DNA from 2 places in the Humiphilus diazotrophicus genome. Region 1 is predicted to be linked to the other one. Evidence: predicted binding sites of a transcription regulator. Region 1 holds the regulator's gene; the other holds the start of a gene.
What was found. The regulator LexA, encoded in region 1, represses DNA repair genes until DNA is damaged. The targets are predictions, from matches to a motif close to CANTTCGCTTTTTATTCGC.
Positions count from the first base shown of each region.

Region 2: a site for LexA is predicted at 8,368-8,386, ahead of AC6I7T_RS15690 (DNA polymerase Y family protein). Genes of this name have one in related genera too.

Region 1 covers NZ_AP040870.1:1,578,536-1,588,183, forward strand. Annotated here, with positions in the region: gene fliG (flagellar motor switch protein FliG) at 1-971, opposite strand, end outside; gene fliF (flagellar basal-body MS-ring/collar protein FliF) at 985-2,640, opposite strand; gene fliE (flagellar hook-basal body complex protein FliE) at 2,701-3,036, opposite strand; gene flgC (flagellar basal body rod protein FlgC) at 3,050-3,517, opposite strand; gene flgB (flagellar basal body rod protein FlgB) at 3,558-3,932, opposite strand; gene AC6I7T_RS07810 (sigma-54-dependent transcriptional regulator) at 4,055-5,320, opposite strand; gene AC6I7T_RS07815 (response regulator transcription factor) at 5,378-6,079, opposite strand; gene lexA (transcriptional repressor LexA) at 6,320-6,982, shown strand; gene trxA (thioredoxin) at 7,243-7,575, opposite strand; gene thrB (homoserine kinase) at 7,933-8,850, opposite strand; gene thrC (threonine synthase) at 8,847-9,648, opposite strand, start outside.
Region 2 covers NZ_AP040870.1:3,664,601-3,674,248, reverse strand. Annotated here, with positions in the region: gene AC6I7T_RS15735 (ribonuclease R family protein) at 1-958, opposite strand, end outside; gene AC6I7T_RS15730 (bactofilin family protein) at 1,193-1,717, shown strand; gene AC6I7T_RS15725 (DUF6976 family protein) at 1,815-2,804, opposite strand; gene AC6I7T_RS15720 (hypothetical protein) at 2,812-3,036, opposite strand; gene AC6I7T_RS15715 (YeiH family protein) at 3,510-4,430, shown strand; gene adhP (alcohol dehydrogenase AdhP) at 4,483-5,511, opposite strand; gene AC6I7T_RS15705 (S53 family peptidase) at 5,980-7,572, opposite strand; gene AC6I7T_RS15700 (cupin domain-containing protein) at 7,642-7,992, opposite strand; gene AC6I7T_RS15695 (hypothetical protein) at 8,051-8,218, opposite strand; gene AC6I7T_RS15690 (DNA polymerase Y family protein) at 8,403-9,648, shown strand, end outside.

The sequences.
Region 1 (9,648 bases):
ACAGGTCCGAGAACTTCCATATCTTCCTGCAACATTTCGACTGCACGAGAAGACATAGCTTTGAAGATGTGAGCCCGCAGATCTTCTCTGGCTCCACGTAAAGCCAAAGCCAGCTGCCTCTTGTCCACACCAGCGATAATCTCGCGGACACTTGCCGTCGGAACAGTAACCAGATCTTCGAAGGTGAACATCAGATTGCGAATGCTGATGGCCATCTCCGGCTCGGTCTCTTCCACGTGTTCCAAAATCTTCTTCGCTGCTTCTGCATTCAAGCGGTTCAACAGATCGGCAACAGCCTTAAATCCAGAGTAGGCCTTGCGTCCGGTATCTGCCACCGATTCCAGCTTGCGATGCAGAATGGTTGCAACCTTCTGAGCCATTTCCGGCGAGAACTGACGCATTTGCGCCAAACGAAATACCGCAGCAACCTTCTGCTCTTCACTCAGGCTATCGAGCACCTGAGAGGCACGCTTGGGATCCAAGTGAGCCAGCACGAGCGCGATCGTCTGCGGATGTTCCCCATCCAGGAACTTGCCCAGCTGTTGAGGATCCACCTTCTGCAGCATGGAGAGGTTGCCATGGCTCGCCTCTTGTGCACGGCGAACCAACATCAGCAAATCTTCTGCACGCTGTTTCCCGAAGGCATCGACCAGCAGTCTCGTGGCGTAGTCCAAACCGCCATGGATCATGAACTGCTGGGTCTCGATCATCTCATAGAATTCTTCGAGAACCTGGAGGCTGAGGTCTGGCGAGATCGTACGCAGATCCGCCAGTTCCTCCGTCAATCTTTGAACATCATTCTCCGGCAGGTTCTGGAGGATCTTCTTGGCGATTTCGTCGCCAACCGCCACCAACAAGATTGCGGCCTTGCGAAGTCCCGGCATCTGCTTCCACTGCACTCTACGCGCCGGTGGAATTCCCGTTGGGGAGACGCCGTCGGTCACCCCTGCTGCTTGAGGTAATGCTTCCATCTTTCAGTTCCCCTCACTCACTATGGATCCAGCTCTGCAATAGACGCGAGGTTTGTGCCGGTTCGCGTTTCAGCTGCTCGGTAACCTGATCAAAGACAGTCTGTGCGTGAATCTTCTGCTGTTCAACAATCGGATCAATCGGCTCGGGCAAAGGCTCGGGTGCTGCAGCTGCAGCGGCAACCTGCTCCTGCGCCTTCGCAGGTGACTTCGGTAATGCAGGTGTCTTGGGCTGATACGAAGGCGACATCCGCTTTATAGCTGGCCGTGCGACAAAGATGATGACCAGCAGAATACCGATAAGAATCGTTGCGTATTTCATCAATTCCTGGGGCGATCCAATCTGCTTGCTCAGTCGGTCAATCAGGCTCGGAGGACCGATCTGATTGTTCTCCTGGAACGAGATATTTTCAACCGATACCTGATCTCCACGCTGGAGGTCATAGCCAACTGCGGCCTGTGCCAGCTCAGTCAGATTCTTGACTTCTTCCGGTGAGCGAGACTGCCACACTGGACCCTTATTTCTGGTCGGTCCGGCAACCATCTTGTCGTTCACCAGGACAGCCACGGTTATGCGACGAATTTTTCCAGGAACCTCGATGCTATGACGAACTTTCTTGGAGGCACCATAGGTTCCACTTTCCTGCTTCAAACTCTGAGGAGGAGTGGTTTGTCCGGGATACAAGGGTAGCGAAGAAGTCTGCGCATTGGGGGCGTTACTTACCGTTCCCGGGACTCCACCCTGTACAGCTTGCGGCCCTGAGACCTGTTCGCTCCGTTGCATCGAGAGAGTAACAGAAGCGTTGGGATCATAGGTTTCTGCAACCTCATCGGCGCTATCAGGGTTATATTCCACATTCACCGAGGCACGAACATTTCCGGGACCGGTTACCGGCTCCAGAGTCTCAACAAGCTTTTCAGTTAAAGCTTGCTCTCTTGCCAGGGTCTGAGCTTGTTCGGTCTTGGGTCCAAGAGGAAGATGTCCGTCAGAGTCCACCATCACCACATTCTCAGGACGAAGGCCATCGACGGCTGCAGAAACAAGATTGCGAATCGAGTCTGCCTGCTCCGAACTCAAATTCCGGTGTTTCAGCTTCAGCACCACTGAGGCCTTAGCAGCACGTTGCTGTTCAGAGAATAAGGAATCGTGCGGCAAGACAAGATGAACACGAGCAGTCTGCACGTCACCTAACGTGGCGATGGTATGCTCCAGCTCACCCTCAAGTGCACGCTGATAATTTACTTTTTCGTCGAACTCCGATCCCATCCAATTGGGCTTGTCGAAGAGCTCGAAACCCATGCGGCCACTCTTTGGGCCGCCTTTGGCCGTAGTGGCCAATCTGGCCTTGTCCAAACTCCCAGCGGCAACACGTAATGTAGTGCCGTCGGGAGAGACATCGTAAGGAATTTGTGCTGCTGTTAGTTGAGCCGCCATTTGGCGGGCATCTTCCGGATCCAGTCCGGCATAAAGAGTGCGCCAATCCGTGCGTGTCGCATACCAAAGGAGCCCTATCAACAAGGCCACAGTGGTGGCTGCGGCAACCATGCCCCAGCTCCGCTGTTTCGGATTCAGTCGCCCATAAGCTGCCGTCGCATTGCCCAGCAACGTCTTCGCTCGTGCTCCCAGCGGGACTGCTGCCGGTGATTTATCTAGCTGCTGTGTTTCTGCCATTGCTTATCGATCCGCCGCCTATACTTTCGTCCACTCGAACCTACGCTGAAACTTATGCAGCTAGAACTGCATATTCATCATTTGCTGGTAAGCCGCTACTGCTTTGTTGCGCACAGAGAGTGCCAGCTCAAAAGCGATATCGGCTTTTTGCGTTGCAATCATGGCCTGATGCACATCGACCCCAGTCCCCTGCATCAAACCTTCCACCGTCTCATGAGCTTCTGTCTGTAACTTCTGAACGTTACTAACAGCCTCACGAATCAAATTTGAGAAAGGTACAGCGTTCTCAGAGGAAGAGATATCGCCCGTCGAAATGGCAGGAGAAACGATATTCGAAAGCGTCTGCCCTGCTCCCGCCACCTGAGCCGCGTTTATCGCGCTAGCTGCAATCACCATCACCAATCTCCCTTTACGCCTTCAAGATATCCAGCGAAGTAGTCAACATGCCCTTTGTCGCCTGTACCGCGGAATCGTTGAGCTCATAAGCCCGCGTGGCGCTCATCAAGTCCACCATCTCGGTAAGTGGATTGATATCCGGATATGTGACATATCCGTCCTTATCAGCATCCGGATGATTTGGATCGAAGCGCTTCAACCCAGGAGCCTGATCGCGAATGACTGCTGAAACCTGAACACCACCAGGTACCGCCTGGGCATCACTTAAGCTGCTGCCCATTCCAGCTGCCATCGAAAACTGTGCACCGAAGGTCTGAGGCTGATCGACCGATTGGAAGACGACATGTTGCCGCTGGTAAGGGCCGCCGGTTGTCGTCCGAGTAGTTTCCGCATTCGCCATATTGGCGGCTACAACTTCAGCCCGAACTCTCTCAGCCTTTAGCGCCGAACCACTGACTTCCAATAATCCGAATAGGTTCATCTCTTTCTACCTTTTCTCCGTATTACCAATTGCTTGCAGGTTAGCTGCCGCTGCTTTCTTTAATGGCACTCATCAGATTTTTAAACTGATCTTTTAGCAGCGCCTCTCCAACCTTGAACTCCAACTGGGCTTCCGCCAACGTGAGACCTTCGTGATCCATCGAGACGTTATTACCATCTGGCCGCTCTAGCAGCCCGCCAACTTGTACCACATCAACGGAATGATCATCTCCCGAACCTCCCTGCTTAATTTCGTTCAGAGAGCGCTGCATCTCCGCGTAGAAGTTAATCCCCTTGGCGTGATATCCAGGCGTATCAACGTTAGCCATATTGCTGGCCGACAGCTTCAGCTGCGTGCTGGCTACATCCAGATAACGACCGAGTTCTTCACTTAGCTGCGTTGTTATATGCATCATCAACTCCGCTCAAAAACCTAGAACACTCTGATTGCTGGTTGCTATCTCCTGGAATAAGCACGAGATATGCCCACTTCTACGGTCCTTTCTAAGAATTCCCTAAGCAGAAAGGGCCCGTAAAATCAGAGAGTTACAACATCTCCAAATTCGATTTCAGATGCAGTAATCACAGGGTCTTCCCCAGCTAAAATCGTTGCCCGCTCTAGAACGTGTTCTAGTTCGCGTACATTTCCCGGCCACTTATGCATCATGAGTTTTTCCGAAGCAGTCGGATCCAGCCGCTTTGACGGAGCTTCCTTACCTAGCTGCGCCAGCAGATGATCGACTAACTGAGGCAGATCCTCCGCGTGATCACGAAGTGCAGGAGTCCGAATTAAGAAAACTGCCAGACGATAGTAGAGATCGGGACGGAAGCTTCCCTCCGAGGAACGCTTCGCCAAAGGCTGGTGTGTTGCAGCGATTACGCGAACATCCACCCGCACCGGCTCGTTCTCACCGACTCTCTGCAATTCACCACTCTCGACAAAGCGCAACAACTTCGCCTGCAATCCAAGCGGCATTTCGCCAATTTCATCAAGGAAGAGGGTTCCGCCATTTGCGGCTTCGATTCTTCCGACACGACCTTGCACCGCACCCGTAAAAGCGCCGCGGGTATGACCAAACAGCTCAGCCTCAAGCAACGATTCAGGAATGGCTGCGCAATTCAGCGCAACAAACGGACGATTTGCTCGCGGGCTTAAACGATGCAGAGCACGAGCGACGAGCTCTTTGCCTGAACCAGTCGGACCTTCGACCAGAACCGGAGTTGAGCGAGGAGCCACCAAACGGATACGGCGGCTAACTTCGAGCATCGAAGTACTGGTGCCGATAAATTCAGGCAGACGAAGCTGCGCATTGCTCACCGGCTGAGGTACGGGACGAATAACTGGCATCGCTTTGCAGGAAGACTCTGAGACCAAATTTTCTACCGTGCGTCGCACGACGGCTGGAGCAGAAGGCTTCTCCATCACCGGCGCGCTATTCCAAATTGCCCCATCAGAGTCCTGCCCGCGCCGCAATGCATAAAGCAATTCATTGCGCCTTGGACTGCGAGAATCTCCCTCTATCTCACCATCCACAGTAATCAGGTCCACATCGGGATATCTCTGACGAAATTCATTGACGAATTCCAATACTTCAAGATCCGGCAGCCATGTATCGACAATCATGGCCTCGATGGGTCCCTCTTCCAACTTGGCAAATGCGTCCGCGCCACCTTCGGCCTCTCTGACCTGCCAACGCAAACCAGATAAAGTTTCACGGACCCGTTGCCGAAAAGAACGATCAGAACTGGCGAGAATCGCCGTCTTTGAAGATCGAGCTTGTTGTATTTGAACTGCTGTGGACATAATTCAAGATCTCCTCAAGGCTCAATGTCAGAAATCGAACAAAAATAGCTGATCAGGTTACTCAGCTGAATCAGAAACTCTAGGACTCTTCTCCGGATCGACAATCATGTATCCTTGCCCACGAACTGTACGGATCAAACCACCCGAAGACTCATCATGTAATTTCCGGCGCAAATAGTTGATATAGACGTCGACTACGTTGGTCGCTTGTGCGCCTTCCATCTTCCAAACCTCTTCCAACAGGGCGGTCCGGCTCACACACTGTCCACGCTGTAACATCAGGCGCTCCAACAGGCCGAATTCCTTGTTAGTTAGAGAGATCACTTCTCCGGCACGCTTTACCGTGTGATCGACACGATCAAGCTCAACGTCCGCGCAGCGAAGGATCAAGCGGACTTCTCTACGCCTGCGCAACAAGGCGCGGCAACGGGCTCGGAGTTCCTGAAGAGAAAATGGCTTAATCATGCAATCGTCTGCACCGCGATCGAGACAACGAACGCGTGTATCGACTTCTTGCCGTGCTGTCAGGATCAGCACCGGGAGTTCGGAGTTTGCCGCTCTCAACTCTTGAAGAACCTGCTCGCCGTCCATACGGGGCAGATTAAGATCCAAGATCGTGAGATCGGGAAGGTCCTCAAGAAAAGCATCCAGTGCGGCTTGCCCATCTCCCGCCCAACGAACATGATGCCCTTCCGCTTCCAAACCTCGGCTTAGGAAGTGTCCTAATGCCTTATCGTCCTCTGCAATTAGTAACCTCATGCTTCACTTTCCCCCTGGCTCCCTCAGGGTTAACAAGTCCTTAGACATCTTGCTGCATCACCAAGATCTCCTGTCTGGTTGCCTGACTCAAGGAAAAGAGAATCAAAATCATCCCCCTCATTCCCGTGGTGGAGATCGGGAAGAACCAGATCGGAAATGGGAATTCCCAGGCAACCAACAAGGAATCGTCTTGACCCCTGTTCGAAGGAACAAGGGAACAAAGTAAGGAAACAGGCGTTTTTGCAACTATTTGAGAACAAAAAGCTATTCGATTCGCTTTTTGTTCTCTATAATTCGCACATGGCCGTCACGCGTAGGCAAAAAGAAGTCCTGGATTTCATCGGAAATTTCGTCGAGCGCAATGGGTACTCACCATCGTTCGAGGAAATTGCCCGCGGTATGAATCTGAAGTCTTTAGCCACTGTGCATAAGCACATTACAAATTTGCAAAACAAGGGCTTGCTAGAACGGGCTCATAATCGCAGTCGCTCGATCGATTTGCTCCCACAGAGGCCGAAAGGGCGCGGAACAGAGCGCCTGCCGCTGATGGGCAGAATTGCTGCAGGGCGGCCTGTTGAATCCGCAGAAACAAATGAAAGCATCTCTCTTAACGATATCTTAGGAAACCGCGAGGTCTTCGCTCTCCAGGTACGTGGAGACTCAATGCGCGATGAACATATCGTGGATGGGGATTACGTGCTGGTAGAACACGTTAGAACCGCGCGCCAGGGGGAAATCATAGTAGCACTTGTCCGCGGAGCAGAGACGACCCTCAAACGCTATTATCTGGAGGGGTCTGTCGTACGCTTACAACCTTCCAATATCGAAATGGAGCCTATCTATGTTCCGGCTGCGCAGGTAAGCATCCAAGGCCGCGTGCTAGGCGTACTGAGAAAGTATTAAGACTACGGTTGTAACCGAATCGAAAGGGCACGGCTTCGGCCGTGCCTTTCTCTATTACAACTGGAGAGTTAAAGCAATTTAAGTCTTTTGAATGGTCCAACAGAAAACCGATATTTATATGGTCATTTCCTAGCGGAATAGACATATAAATATCAGTTCTTGTCCAAAGCTTTTATGCTTCAACTTCCAGCTGAACAAAAGCTCTTAATGAAAAGCCCGGTCAAATGGCCGGGCTTTTCATTGAAATCATTGCATCGCAGCTACTCAATCAGCTTATTGATGCTGCGTTCGATATTCTCACGCGGAACATATCCGACGATCTGGTCAGCTACCTTACCGTTCTTGAAGAACAGAAGTGCTGGAATTCCACGGATTCCGTAACGCATTGGGGTTGATCCATTACGGTCTACATCCATTTTCGCTACTTTCAGCTTTCCTGCATACGAGGAAGCTACCTCATCAACGATAGGAGCCAGGGCTTTACAAGGTCCGCACCAACCAGCCCAAAAATCCACCAGGACAGGCTGCTCCGATTGCAGCACCTCCTGCTCAAATGTTGCATCATTCACTTCAAAGACTGCCTGTCCAGCCATCTATTCCTCCAATTCCAGAGTTCCAGCTTAGTCTACCGGATCTCCAGCATTCCTTTAGCATGGGATGCCAGAAAAGACATTTCGTCGCAAAACGGTATCCGCCGGCAAATGGAAAGGATTAACAAATCCTTTGACTCAAATATTAAAGCGCCCGGACTCGAATCGAGTCACGGGCGCTAGAGCAGCCCTCCCCCAGAACTGCCCACATTGCGAAAATAGGGGGAAGAAGGAGAAAAGTAAATCGAACTTAGGTAACACATTTTAGGTAGCGAGAGTGTAAGTTACTGGTTTGGGCAGCAATAGAGCACATCTCGCTTAACTCTTTAATAAACAAGAAATTGCGGCAAGAATCCGCCGTCAGTAGGCGGCTATTCTCTGATGTCTGGCACCATTTCCCGTAAAAGTACTCAGAATAAATTGCACACACATACTCCCGTGTACCGCCTGTTGAACCGCAGCTTGCGCTTCAGGAAGATGTTCTTCCGATTCCACTACGAGTAAAACAGCAGGTCCCGCACCACTCAAGGCAACCCCGAGGATACCTTTCGTACCAGATAATGGCAGCAAGATCGGCAGCAGCGGACAGATCTCCGCCCGGTACGGCTGGTGAATATGGTCGCGCATGGCCACACGAAGCAGACCGCCTTCTCCCGTGCTCCAGGCCAAGCCCAGCAGAGATGCAGACTGCAGATTGGCAACAACATCCTTCCTGCTATATTGCTGAGGTAAAACCGAACGCGCCTTAACAGTTGGTAAAGGAGAGTCGGGCAGAACCAGCATTGCTCGCCAAGCACTGGGAGACTGCACGCGAAGAGTACGAATCGAACCGTCCTCGTCCGCAGCAGCAATCGTCAATCCACCAAGCCAACAAGCAGCAACGTTATCCGGATGGCCCTCAATCTGGCATGCTTCATCGAGGATTCGATCGTCATCCCAACCCAATTCCCCAAAGTGAGACGCAAAGGAAACCGCCGCCAATAAAACAGCAGCCGAAGAGCCACACCCCATTCCGAGAGGAATCTCATTCCGCATGGTAATGGCGAGTGGAATTAGGGGTTTGCCGTACTTGCCAAGAACCTGTTGGTACGTTTTGATCAGCAGATTATCTTCGACTACCGCACAGATATCGGCATTCCGACCCGTTGCCGTAATGGAGAAGGCAGAGGCCGGAACGGCCTCCACCTCAAGAAATTGCGCGATAGCAACCGCCGCGGTATCAAAGCATGGCCCTAGATTGGCGGACGTAGCCGGCAATCGCAGCGATAAGCGCTTCATGGCCGTCCCCATTGATCAAGGGCCTTGAGAACTGCATCGGCGGAGGCATCCAGTTGAACCGGCGCATGCTGCATTTTCTGGATTTCCGCTTCATGGCCGGTTTTCTCTTCAGGTCTCAACAATTCACCACGGAAGAAGTCGATGGTGAAGTTGGCGTCCTTCAGGGTATGTCCAGTAAGGAGCAGAACCACTGTCTCTGAAGGAGCTACCTTGCCCTGCGCAACCAACTTTTTCAAGCCGGCAAGCGTAACAGCAGAGGCAGGCTCACAACCAATGCCCTCACGGCCGATTTCAGCCTTGGCAATGGCAATCTCAGCCTCATTAACCTGCTCACAACATCCGCCTGTCTCCAGGATGATCCGTGCTGCCTTTCTCCAAGAGGCGGGATTACCAATGCGAATAGCGGTTGCGCGTGTCTCCGCCTTTACCGGGGTGATACTTTGGCCACCGTTATTGGTCATGCTGAGATAGAGAGGATTCGCGCCTTCGGCCTGTATGACCGAAATACGAGGTAGCCTGTCGATCAGCCCTAGACGCAGCATCTCCTTGAAGCCCTTTCCCAGAGCTGAGCTGTTGGCCAGATTGCCTCCCGGTACGATGACGTGATCCGGAACCTGCCAGTCCAAAGCTTCGACCATTTCCAGCGCCGGAGTTTTCTGACCTTCGAGGCGATAGGGATTGACGGAGTTCAGCAAATAGATCGGGGCCTTTTGAATGACTTCGGCAAGAACCTTCACGCAGCCATCGAAATCGGTCTTTACCTGGCAGGTCAGGGCTCCGTAATCCAACGATTGAGCG
Region 2 (9,648 bases), 2.1 Mb from region 1:
GCGACACATCGGCGATATGTACCTGTAATTCATAGCTGCCATCGCTATGTTGGTGGACAAGTACGGCATCATCGAAGTCCCTAGCTGATTCCCCGTCGATGGTGACGATTGGAAGTGCGCGGAAATCGCGGCGGAGACCAACCTCTTCGGGATCGATAAAGGCTCTTTCGCGAGCTTCCGCCAAAGCTTCTTCGGTGAAGATGCGAGGCAGATGATGCTTGCGGATCATCATCTCGACATCGACACCGAAATCGTCAGGATGGCCGACAATTTCAATCACTCGCCCACGGGCGGGCCTGCTTGGTGTTGGCCAATCGGTGATCTCTACATCGACCACCAAGCCCTCTAGATCGTCGTAGGAGTGTTGCGCTTCTTTGCCCAATACACGATGCGGGGATTGCTCAACCCGGGGCTCCTCCGCACCAAAGGGTATGAGGATTGGCTGGTTCATGCGCTCATCGAAAGGGCGCACAAAGTTTGTTTCTTCCCAGTGCGCACGTGTGCCCCTGCTGTAGTGAAAAGTGCCGACGATGGTTGGATTCCGGCGAGTGAGGATGCGCACAATGCGCCCCATGCGTCGTCCGTCTCCACGTCTGGGGGCAAGTTCCACAAGGACCTGATCTCCTTGCATTGCGCCATGGATGGCATCGGGTGGGATGAAAATGTCCTCTTGTCCAGTGGACTGTCGAACCTCGGGACGTACAAATCCGTATCCGTCCCTATGCAGGTCGAGGCGTCCGGCAATCAGGTCTTCCCGATTTTGCACTGATCCCGGAATGGCCCATTGTTCCCGATCGAGCTTGATCAGGCGCCCTGCGGCTGTCAATCTGGCGAGATGTTCGAGCAATAAACGTCGCTCGCGGCCGCCACCCAGGCCAAGTTCGCGGACCAGCTGTTTGTAGCCAACTCGCTGACCCGAAGAGCGTTCGATACGGCGGAGAAGTTCACGATCTGTCATTCTGTAATAGCTCTATGGTATGCGGGATGGTACAGCACAAGGAAAAGATGTGACTGTAGGTGCATTTTTGCTGCATCCATGTTTAAGATTCAGGAAGTAACGCCGACTGCGCGGCGCGGCAGGATAGCCAGAGAACATTCGACGTTTATGCTCCGGCAGCCGGATGGGCGAGGGGTTCCCGCCGGCCAGGAAGCCGGGTGAATACTGAGGAGAAGGAAAGGAAATCAAAGAATCATGTGGAAACCGAATCAGCCCGGAAATACTTCCCAGACACCTAACCCGGAACCAGCAAGGCCGTCTGCTCCACAGCCTACTCACTTCGATCCCAATAGCGTGCGTACGGCTACCAACAGCACCACGCCAGCAGGTGACCAAGCGACAATTGGCAAGGGCTTGATTGTTAAAGGGGAAGTGACCGGATCCGAATCCCTTTTTATTGATGGCAAAGTTGAAGGAGCCATCAATCTTCCGGGAAATCGGGTCACCGTAGGACGCAACGGCCAGGTTTCAGCGAATATTACCGCTCGCGAGATCATCGTGTTGGGTAAAGTACGCGGAAATGTGAATGCCAGCGACCGTTTGGATATCCGGAGTGAAGGTTCCTTGACTGGGGATGTCACCGCTCAGCGGATCAGTATCGAAGACGGCGCTTTCTTTAAGGGCGGCATCGATATCCGTAAGCCCGGTGGTCCAGATGCCAAGGGCGGTGCAGCAGCTCCAGCGAGTTCTGCTCCGGAAACGGTAAAGGTTCAGGCCTAAGGCGCTTAAGCTCAAAAAGTACTACACCCCCGGGAATTCCCGGGGGTACGTGCTTTAGGCCTTTCGCGACTTCAATGAGCTATTTTTGCGCCATAGATTACGCGCTGAAGTCGTGAATACGGAGTTGTACTCGTGTCTGATTTAGCAGCTGGTGTGCAACTTCGCCAAAAGTAATCGGACCGTAGAATCCGGTCTTCTTTCCTTCCAGCCCGCCGTGGACATAATTCAAAATGCAGTTACAGGAAAACGCCGAGGAGCCTTCCGCTGAATTCGACGCATTTGCCGCGTTCAGAAAAGCACCGGCATAATCCTCAACTGGCATGGCGAAGTGATACGTAATCCCTTCAAATACCGGCGCATAGAAATCCACATTGCCGGAATCTGTATCGATTTGCTTCAGACTCACGTTAATCAGGCTTCCACTGTAATTCGCGATCAGCGGGAGTCTGGTATCTATCTGGTGCTCGGATACGTACCGGGCAAAGTTCTGCGGCTTGCCATCGATTAGACACTCCGTAGCACTGAATCCAGAGGCCGGGAAGGTGATGGCGTGAGCAGCCTCCGGACGGAAGATATTGATGATATCTATATCGGCAAAGACCTTCTCGGGCAGAGAGATATGCATAACCACTGCTCTGTCATACAAAGGCGCTGCTTTTGTTCCATCGAAGACACAGGGCTTCTGTTCCCCTATCCGGGTTAGTGCAACACCAGCTACCCACCCTACGACAGGTTTGAAAAGAAAACCTTCGAAACTCGGTGCCTTTTCTGCAAAAGCTTGATGTACAGGAACTCCGTAAGGGAGTAATAAGAACGAAAATCCGTTTGCCGGGGCGTCTTTGTACATCTGCGAGAGGTTGTCCGCTGCGTAGTCGGAGATTTTAGTTCCGGTAGTGGCTGCCGGAAGTTTAGTAACAAAGACACGCTTCTCATCGCATACTCCGCCCTGCAAATCCATGAAGTATGGAATGCTTCCACCTATCCAATTCCCTTTAGGCAACTTTGAGAGGGCCTCTTCGCTTCCCGCCAAAATAAGGCTCTGACCCTCAAGGATCATCTGCTGAACTTCTTGAACACTATGAAGCATAGGACCTCTAACCAAGGATATTTTTAAATTCTGCAGCAAATACGGTTTCGTATTGTTTGAAGAACTGATACATGTGTTGTGCCAAGCGAGTTATGTTCTCAGGAGACGGATCTTCCTGATACTTAAGCTTGGTGTTCTGTGCCATTAGGTTGATAGCTAGCTTGGAAGAGGTGATAGGTCGTTCCCCTTTGACCAGCTTTTTCCATACGGGATTTTCTACCGGAGGAATCATGACTATTCTCTCGACATCCATTTCTTATCGATTCGCGGGGGCTCGATAAACTCTACTCAAAAAATCGATGCACTTGAAGAAATTATGAGTAGCTGTAAAGGAAAATATATTCACCTTACCAAGACGGGAATGTACGATACTCGGCACTGTTGAAGCTCGTGAGAGATATAGTTGCCGAAATAGTTACCTATCTGGCAGAGGCTTAAATAAAAGAAAATAAAGAGCTCCTAAAGGTTTGGAACACACGGAAAGATCCCTGCAAACTACACAGTGAATAACGTAATAGTCTCTCCTTAGGTCAGAGAAAAATTTCTATAACATCGAATCGATTTATCTGAAAAGCCCTCTGCAGACATCAGCCGAAACCACCAAACAAGACCTCGGAGTGCTCAAGAGACTATTCAAAAAATCAATCAGCCATAAGGAAACACACTTGGACTGTAAGCGCTATGTGTGACACGCTCAATACAGTTATGAGCAAGAACCTCTTTTTCTTGGGCATTATCCTGGCTGCTAGTGGACTTCTATCGCCGCCTCTGGCGCTGGGTGTAGGCCTTATTTATGGGTTGACCATAGCGCATCCGTATCATTTGGATTCCAAACGGCTTTCCAAATTTCTTCTGCAGCTTTCCGTGGTGTTGCTAGGGTTTGGTATGAATCTCAGCCAAGTGTTGAAGGCAGGGCGATCCGGCTTTCTTTACACCGCGATAGGAATTACCTTTGCCCTTTCGTTGGGCATCCTGCTGGGTAGGGTCCTGGGCGTAGGCAAAACTCAGGCCTATCTGATCGCTGCTGGAACAGCTATATGTGGCGGAAGCGCCATTGCTGCTCTTGGTCCGGTGGTGAAAGCCGACGACGAAGAAATGGCTGTTTCCATGGGAACGGTCTTTGTTTTGAACTCAATTGCCCTATTCATCTTTCCTGTAATCGGGGCCTTTCTGGGACTTAGCCAGCAACAATTCGGTTTATGGTCTGCATTGGCAATTCACGACACGAGTTCGGTTGTCGGTGCGGCTGCAAAGTATGGCTCTATCGCCTTAGGAATAGCCGTTACCGTGAAGCTTGCGCGTGCTTTGTGGATTGTTCCTTTAGCTATCGGTACTGCTGCGAGAAATGGTTCAAAGACAAAAGTGCAATGGCCATGGTTCATCCTGTATTTCTGTCTGGCGGCTGTCGTAAATAGCTATTTACCGGTCGCGCATGCTGTCTTCGCGCGATTGAGTGACTTAGGCCGCACGGGCTTGGCTGTGACCTTATTCCTTATCGGAACAGGGATCTCCCGCCAGACTTTGAGGGAAGTTGGTCCGAGGCCTCTGGTGCAGGGATTACTGCTATGGATCGTCGTAGCCTCAGCTACTTTGGCGGCAATCCGCGTCGGGTGGATACATATGTAAAGCCTCTAAGACAAACGGAGCCCCAGCTATGGGACTCCGTTTATTCTTATATTTACCGCAGGTCGAGAACGATTCTGCCTTCGATCTGTCCTTGATGCATCCGATGAAAGATTTCATTGATGCATTCCAGCTTGCTAGCTTCAACAGTTGCTTTGACTCTGCCGCCGCCCGCTAATTGCAGTGCATCACGCAGGTCGCTACGTGTGCCCACAATAGATCCCCGTACAGTAATTGCATTCAGAACCATATCGAAAATATTGAGTGGAAATGTTCCCGGAGGAAGCCCATTGAGAGCTACGGTTCCTCTGCGGCGGACCATTCCCAGAGCCTGTTCAAAGGCCTTGGGGGAGACAGCTGTTACTAGAACACCGTGCGCTCCGCCTATTTCTCTCTTGAGGAATGCCGCAGGATCCGTGTTCCTTGCATTCACCGTAATCGAGGCGCCAAGACGTTTTGCCAATTCCAGCTTTTTATCGTCAACATCTACCGCTGCCACATGGAATCCCATATTCTTCGCATACTGAACAGCTAAGTGGCCTAAACCACCGATGCCTGAGATTACGACCCACTGTCCAGGTTTTGCGTCGGTCATCTTGAGCCCTTTATAGACGGTGACTCCGGCGCACAGAACAGGCGCGATTTCTACAAAGTCAGCGCCATCCGGAACATGTCCTACAAAGTCAGGATCCGCAAGTGCATATTCTGCAAATCCTCCATTTACAGAATAGCCGGTATTTTTCTGATGTTCGCAGAGCGTTTCCCAGCCGGAAGTGCAGTAGTCGCATTTCCCGCAAGCGGTGTGCAACCAGGGAACCCCCACCTTATCACCCTCTTTTACATCTTTTACTCCGCGACCGACTCCCGAGACATAGCCGACTCCCTCATGTCCCGGAATAAACGGAGGATTGGGCTTGATCGGCCAATCCCCCTCGGCGGCATGTAAGTCGGTATGACATACGCCACACGCTTCAATCTTGACCTGAATCTGTCCCTCTCCCGGTTCCGGGATAGGCATTTCGTCAATTACGAGAGGCTTGCCGAACTCTTTCACAACGGCAGCTTTCATCATTTTCTTGGCCATTATTTGGCTCCTTTAGTCAGCAACTTTTGAATGGGGCTGTCCTGGGCGTGCAACTGCTTCGCTGCCTGCTCCCCATTGAGGAGGGAGGCAACGCGTGAAGTTATCCAGGTGAGCTTGGACGTAAATACCTTCCCGAAGACAAATGTCTTCGAGTTAGAAACTTATATCGTCATCCTTCCCAGAGTTATGCGCTGGTGAAAGTAGAGGGATTCTACGCCACAACAAATGGCAGAATGAACAAGCACCGACAAAAATATTCATATTGCCGATCTATTTTAGGAAATGGCGGAAATACAAGAGATAGAAGATCGTAGAGTCAAAGAGCGAGATAACGATTACTTCGAGTTAAAGCGGTTGGATCCTGTGAGTCTTAGCTTTTAGACTAGCTGCTGACGAAAAGAAAAAAACCAGCAGGACTTTTGCCTGCTGGTTCCGCGGTTTCCTAAATGCGTTTAGTGCCTGTATCTGTTACGCTGCCACCTGGCTTGAGCTTCCGCTGAGTGCTTGCAGGAGCTTGGCTCCATCGGCTACTCCCAATCCTGTGCAAGCATCCCAGCCGGAGGCTGCGGTGTAGTCTCCATTGTTACCCTCTGTGATATCCAGAAAAGCATTCGAATGCTGATAGAGAGTGGGATTCAGCCAGCCAAGATTCTTTCCCAACTTCTGATTGATAAGAGCGACCAGAGCTGCCCAGAGCGGAGCAACCGCGCTGGTTCCTCCCATGATTTGCTGTTGTCCATCAACAAGAATTTTATAGCCGGTAGTCGGAGAGGCATTCCCTGCAACATCCGGAACACCTCGTCCACCCTGGTTAGAGGTTGGCGCAGGCAGCGATACCTTCTCCTGCCAGGAGGGAGCTGCAAATACGCTGCTTACTCCTCCTCCGGTGGCTCCCCCACCTAATGCCTGATCATTCCAAACTACTTCGCTTTGACGGGTATTTCCTTGCGCCGTAAGTTTGGTACCACCGCAAGCTATTACATGAGGACTGGAAGCCGGAAAGTCTACGTGGTCGTTTCCATCCGCAATGCCGTCACTCGAACCGTTATCGCCGGCTGCAACAAGAATGGTGATGCCGAGTGCCGCAGCAGACTGACAGGCTTCGTCGAAAGATTGCATTGTTTGAGTTGCCCAGTTGGCCTCCGGTCCGCCCCAGCTGATTGAGATAATGTTTGGCTTGTTGGTCTGATCGTGAATAGCTGTTGTTAGTGCATCGAGAAAACCTTGGTCCGTGTTGGGTGCGAAATAAACGACGATATGAGTTCCCGGAGCAATTGCACCAGCTACCTCAATATCCAGGGCAACTTCGTCATCCGCGCCATTCGAATTGCCTGGAGAGTTCGTTCCTCCATCGACGGAAACAGCTGTGATCTTGGGTGGTTTGACTCCCAATTGCTGAAAGTATGTCGCCAAATCACTATCGTTGTATCCGCCGCCTAGCTCAAGCAGTGCAATAGACTGACCGCTTCCATCTACGCCGGAAGGAAAGCTATACAGGGAAGCAACTTGGGGCGGAGTAAAAGGCTGGGTGGAGGCATTTCCTGTAACAGGAAGCGCTGCCTCCGGATGCTTAAAAAAACGGACATGAGGCTTTGCCTGCGGTCGTGCATCCAGTCCCAGGACGGTCTCAACTATATCGGCCAGCCCTGCGTGTTCCTTGGCGAGGCTTACGTCTCCGTGGGGGACGTGGACTGTGTGTCCCTTTTTAAATTCGTAGTCGTGTAGCTCTATTCCGAAAGCCTGTTCCATTGCCTCCACTGTTCCGTGCAAGGCGATGGTTCTGCGTGCGAGGCTGGAGGCATTCTCGTCGACTGTTAATCCATGGTTCTTCGCAAAAACACGGATCCTCTGGAAACTCGCCGGGTCGGCTGCATATTGTTCCGTGAACTCTTGCTCCGTAAGCGCTCTGCCTCCGAGCTCTTCCAGGTTCAGAGGCTTTCGCCGTTTGACGATGAGGGAAACACTCAATTGCTCTTGAGGGTCCGTTCTCCCGATAGCGGTGGCTTCCTGGGGAACGGCTCGTGACGAATGGATATGGACGCGATCTGGATTCTTGGACATTTGAATTGCCTTCTCAACACAGAAATTCTTTAACAGGATGCATTTACGAGCGGAAAAGGTAGCTTCCGTCTAGACCGGTGCCGGTTGACGGTCGCCATGACTCGGTGGCTGCGATACCACCAGAAAGCAAGTATCTGTTGAAGATCGATTAGTAGCCTGGTGCGGTACGGAAGGAGGGATATGCAGGCTTTGCCCTGCCTGGAGAAGCACAAGATCTCCATTCGCCTCCAGCGTAAGCTCTCCGGAAAGAACATAGAAGACCTGCTGCGCTTTCAGGTGAAAATGCCGTTGCTCTGCAGATCCGGGCGGCATCCGTTCTTCAATAACGCTTAAGTTTTCGGAATTCAGAAGATGCCAGCCGTCGCACTTTTCTCCCCAGAGATAATGCTTGGCATTGTCTTTGCTGGTAGCTCTGATCAATGATGGAAACCCGTCAGAAATCGATAAGTAAACTCAAAATTATCTAGAGCTTAATTGCTTACACCACTTTATGGTGAAAGATCTCGTCGTGTTCTTTTCGAGGTTCGCAAACACAGCTCAAACAGCAGCTGAGGAAGACGCCGATTCCAGCCGTGATCAGAAGGGCTAATCCTGTGCCGCTGGTAAAGAGCCATTCAGCAATTCTGTGCATATTCAAGAACCACATGGCAGACTCCTCCGTGGGCGGATTACCTTGCTACTTAGTAGAAACCTAAATGTATCTCAAGGTTTCCTTCTTGTGGAAGAAAAAAAGAATCCTGGTCAGGCCTTCATGCATTTTGTGCCAAACGTTCCCATAAAAGGCATTGTTTAAACGCAAAGAAAAGGCGAAAATGTGACTGGTTGGTTCGATGCAGGAGAAACACAATTCGCCGTCTCAGCCTCGGCTAGGCTGGCTTTATTTGGATCTCAACTCCTACTTTGCTTCGGTTGAGCAGGAGTTGCATCCGGAACTCCGTGGCAAGCCTATCGCAGTAGTACCTGTGGTGGCGGATACCACCTGCTGCATCGCTGCCAGCTATGAAGCAAAGGCATTCGGTGTAAAGACTGGAACTCAAGTTGGAGAGGCTCGCCGGATGTGCCCTGGCATCCAGTTCCTCGAGGCTCGCCATGAGCTCTATGTTGATTATCACAACCGAATCGTAGAGGCCGTGGAAACCTGCCTGCCCGTTGCAGCCGTGATGTCGATCGACGAGATGGCTTGCCGATTACTAGGGCGGGAACGGCCTTTGCTCGCCGCACTGGAGATGGGAAGGCGGGTAAAGCTTGCTATCCGGGAGAGAGCAGGAGAAACACTGCGCTGTTCCGTTGGCCTTGCCTCGAATCGCTATCTGGCAAAAATAGCTTCGGATATGGAGAAGCCTGACGGACTGGTAGCTCTAACGCCGGATATTCGTGAAGCAGCATTAAGAAGCTTGGTTCCGCGTGATTTGCCAGGAATTGGCGCGCGAATGGAAAAGCGTCTTCGCGATTGCGGCATTCACACCATGGATCAGCTCCTTTCCCTGGATAAACAGGGGATGAATCATGTCTGGGGCGGTATTACCGGAGAGAAGCTTTGGCACTGGTTGCAGGGAGAAGACTTTCATGATCCAGAACTGGAGCACAATAAATCCATCGGCAATTCCCATGTGCTTCCTCCTGAGTTGCGAAATCCGGAAGGAGCATGGGCTGTTGCCAACAAGCTGCTGCACAAAGCAGCTATGCGCCTGAGGATGGCCCGGCTATGGACCAGCCACCTTTCTCTCACGCTTCGTTTTGCGGTTTCGCGTCAGTATGCCGGGTCTGAGCACAACTCCGGGATTCCCCAGACGGTGTGGTCTCAAGGCTTATCTCTGATTGAATGTCAGGATAATCGCACGCTTGTTGAAGCTCTACAGAAGCTTTGGGCAAATCGTCCACAGAACGAGCATGCCCAGAAACCATTCTTTGTCGGGGTGCAGTTCGGAAATCTGGTTCCGGACCACCTGCACACTCTGAGTCTCTTTGCGGGATTGGACGACCAGGAACGCAACACAAGATTGTCCCTGACGATGGACTCGTTAAATCACAAATATGGAAGTGACACGATAACTTCGGCCAGCACCCTTTTGGCAA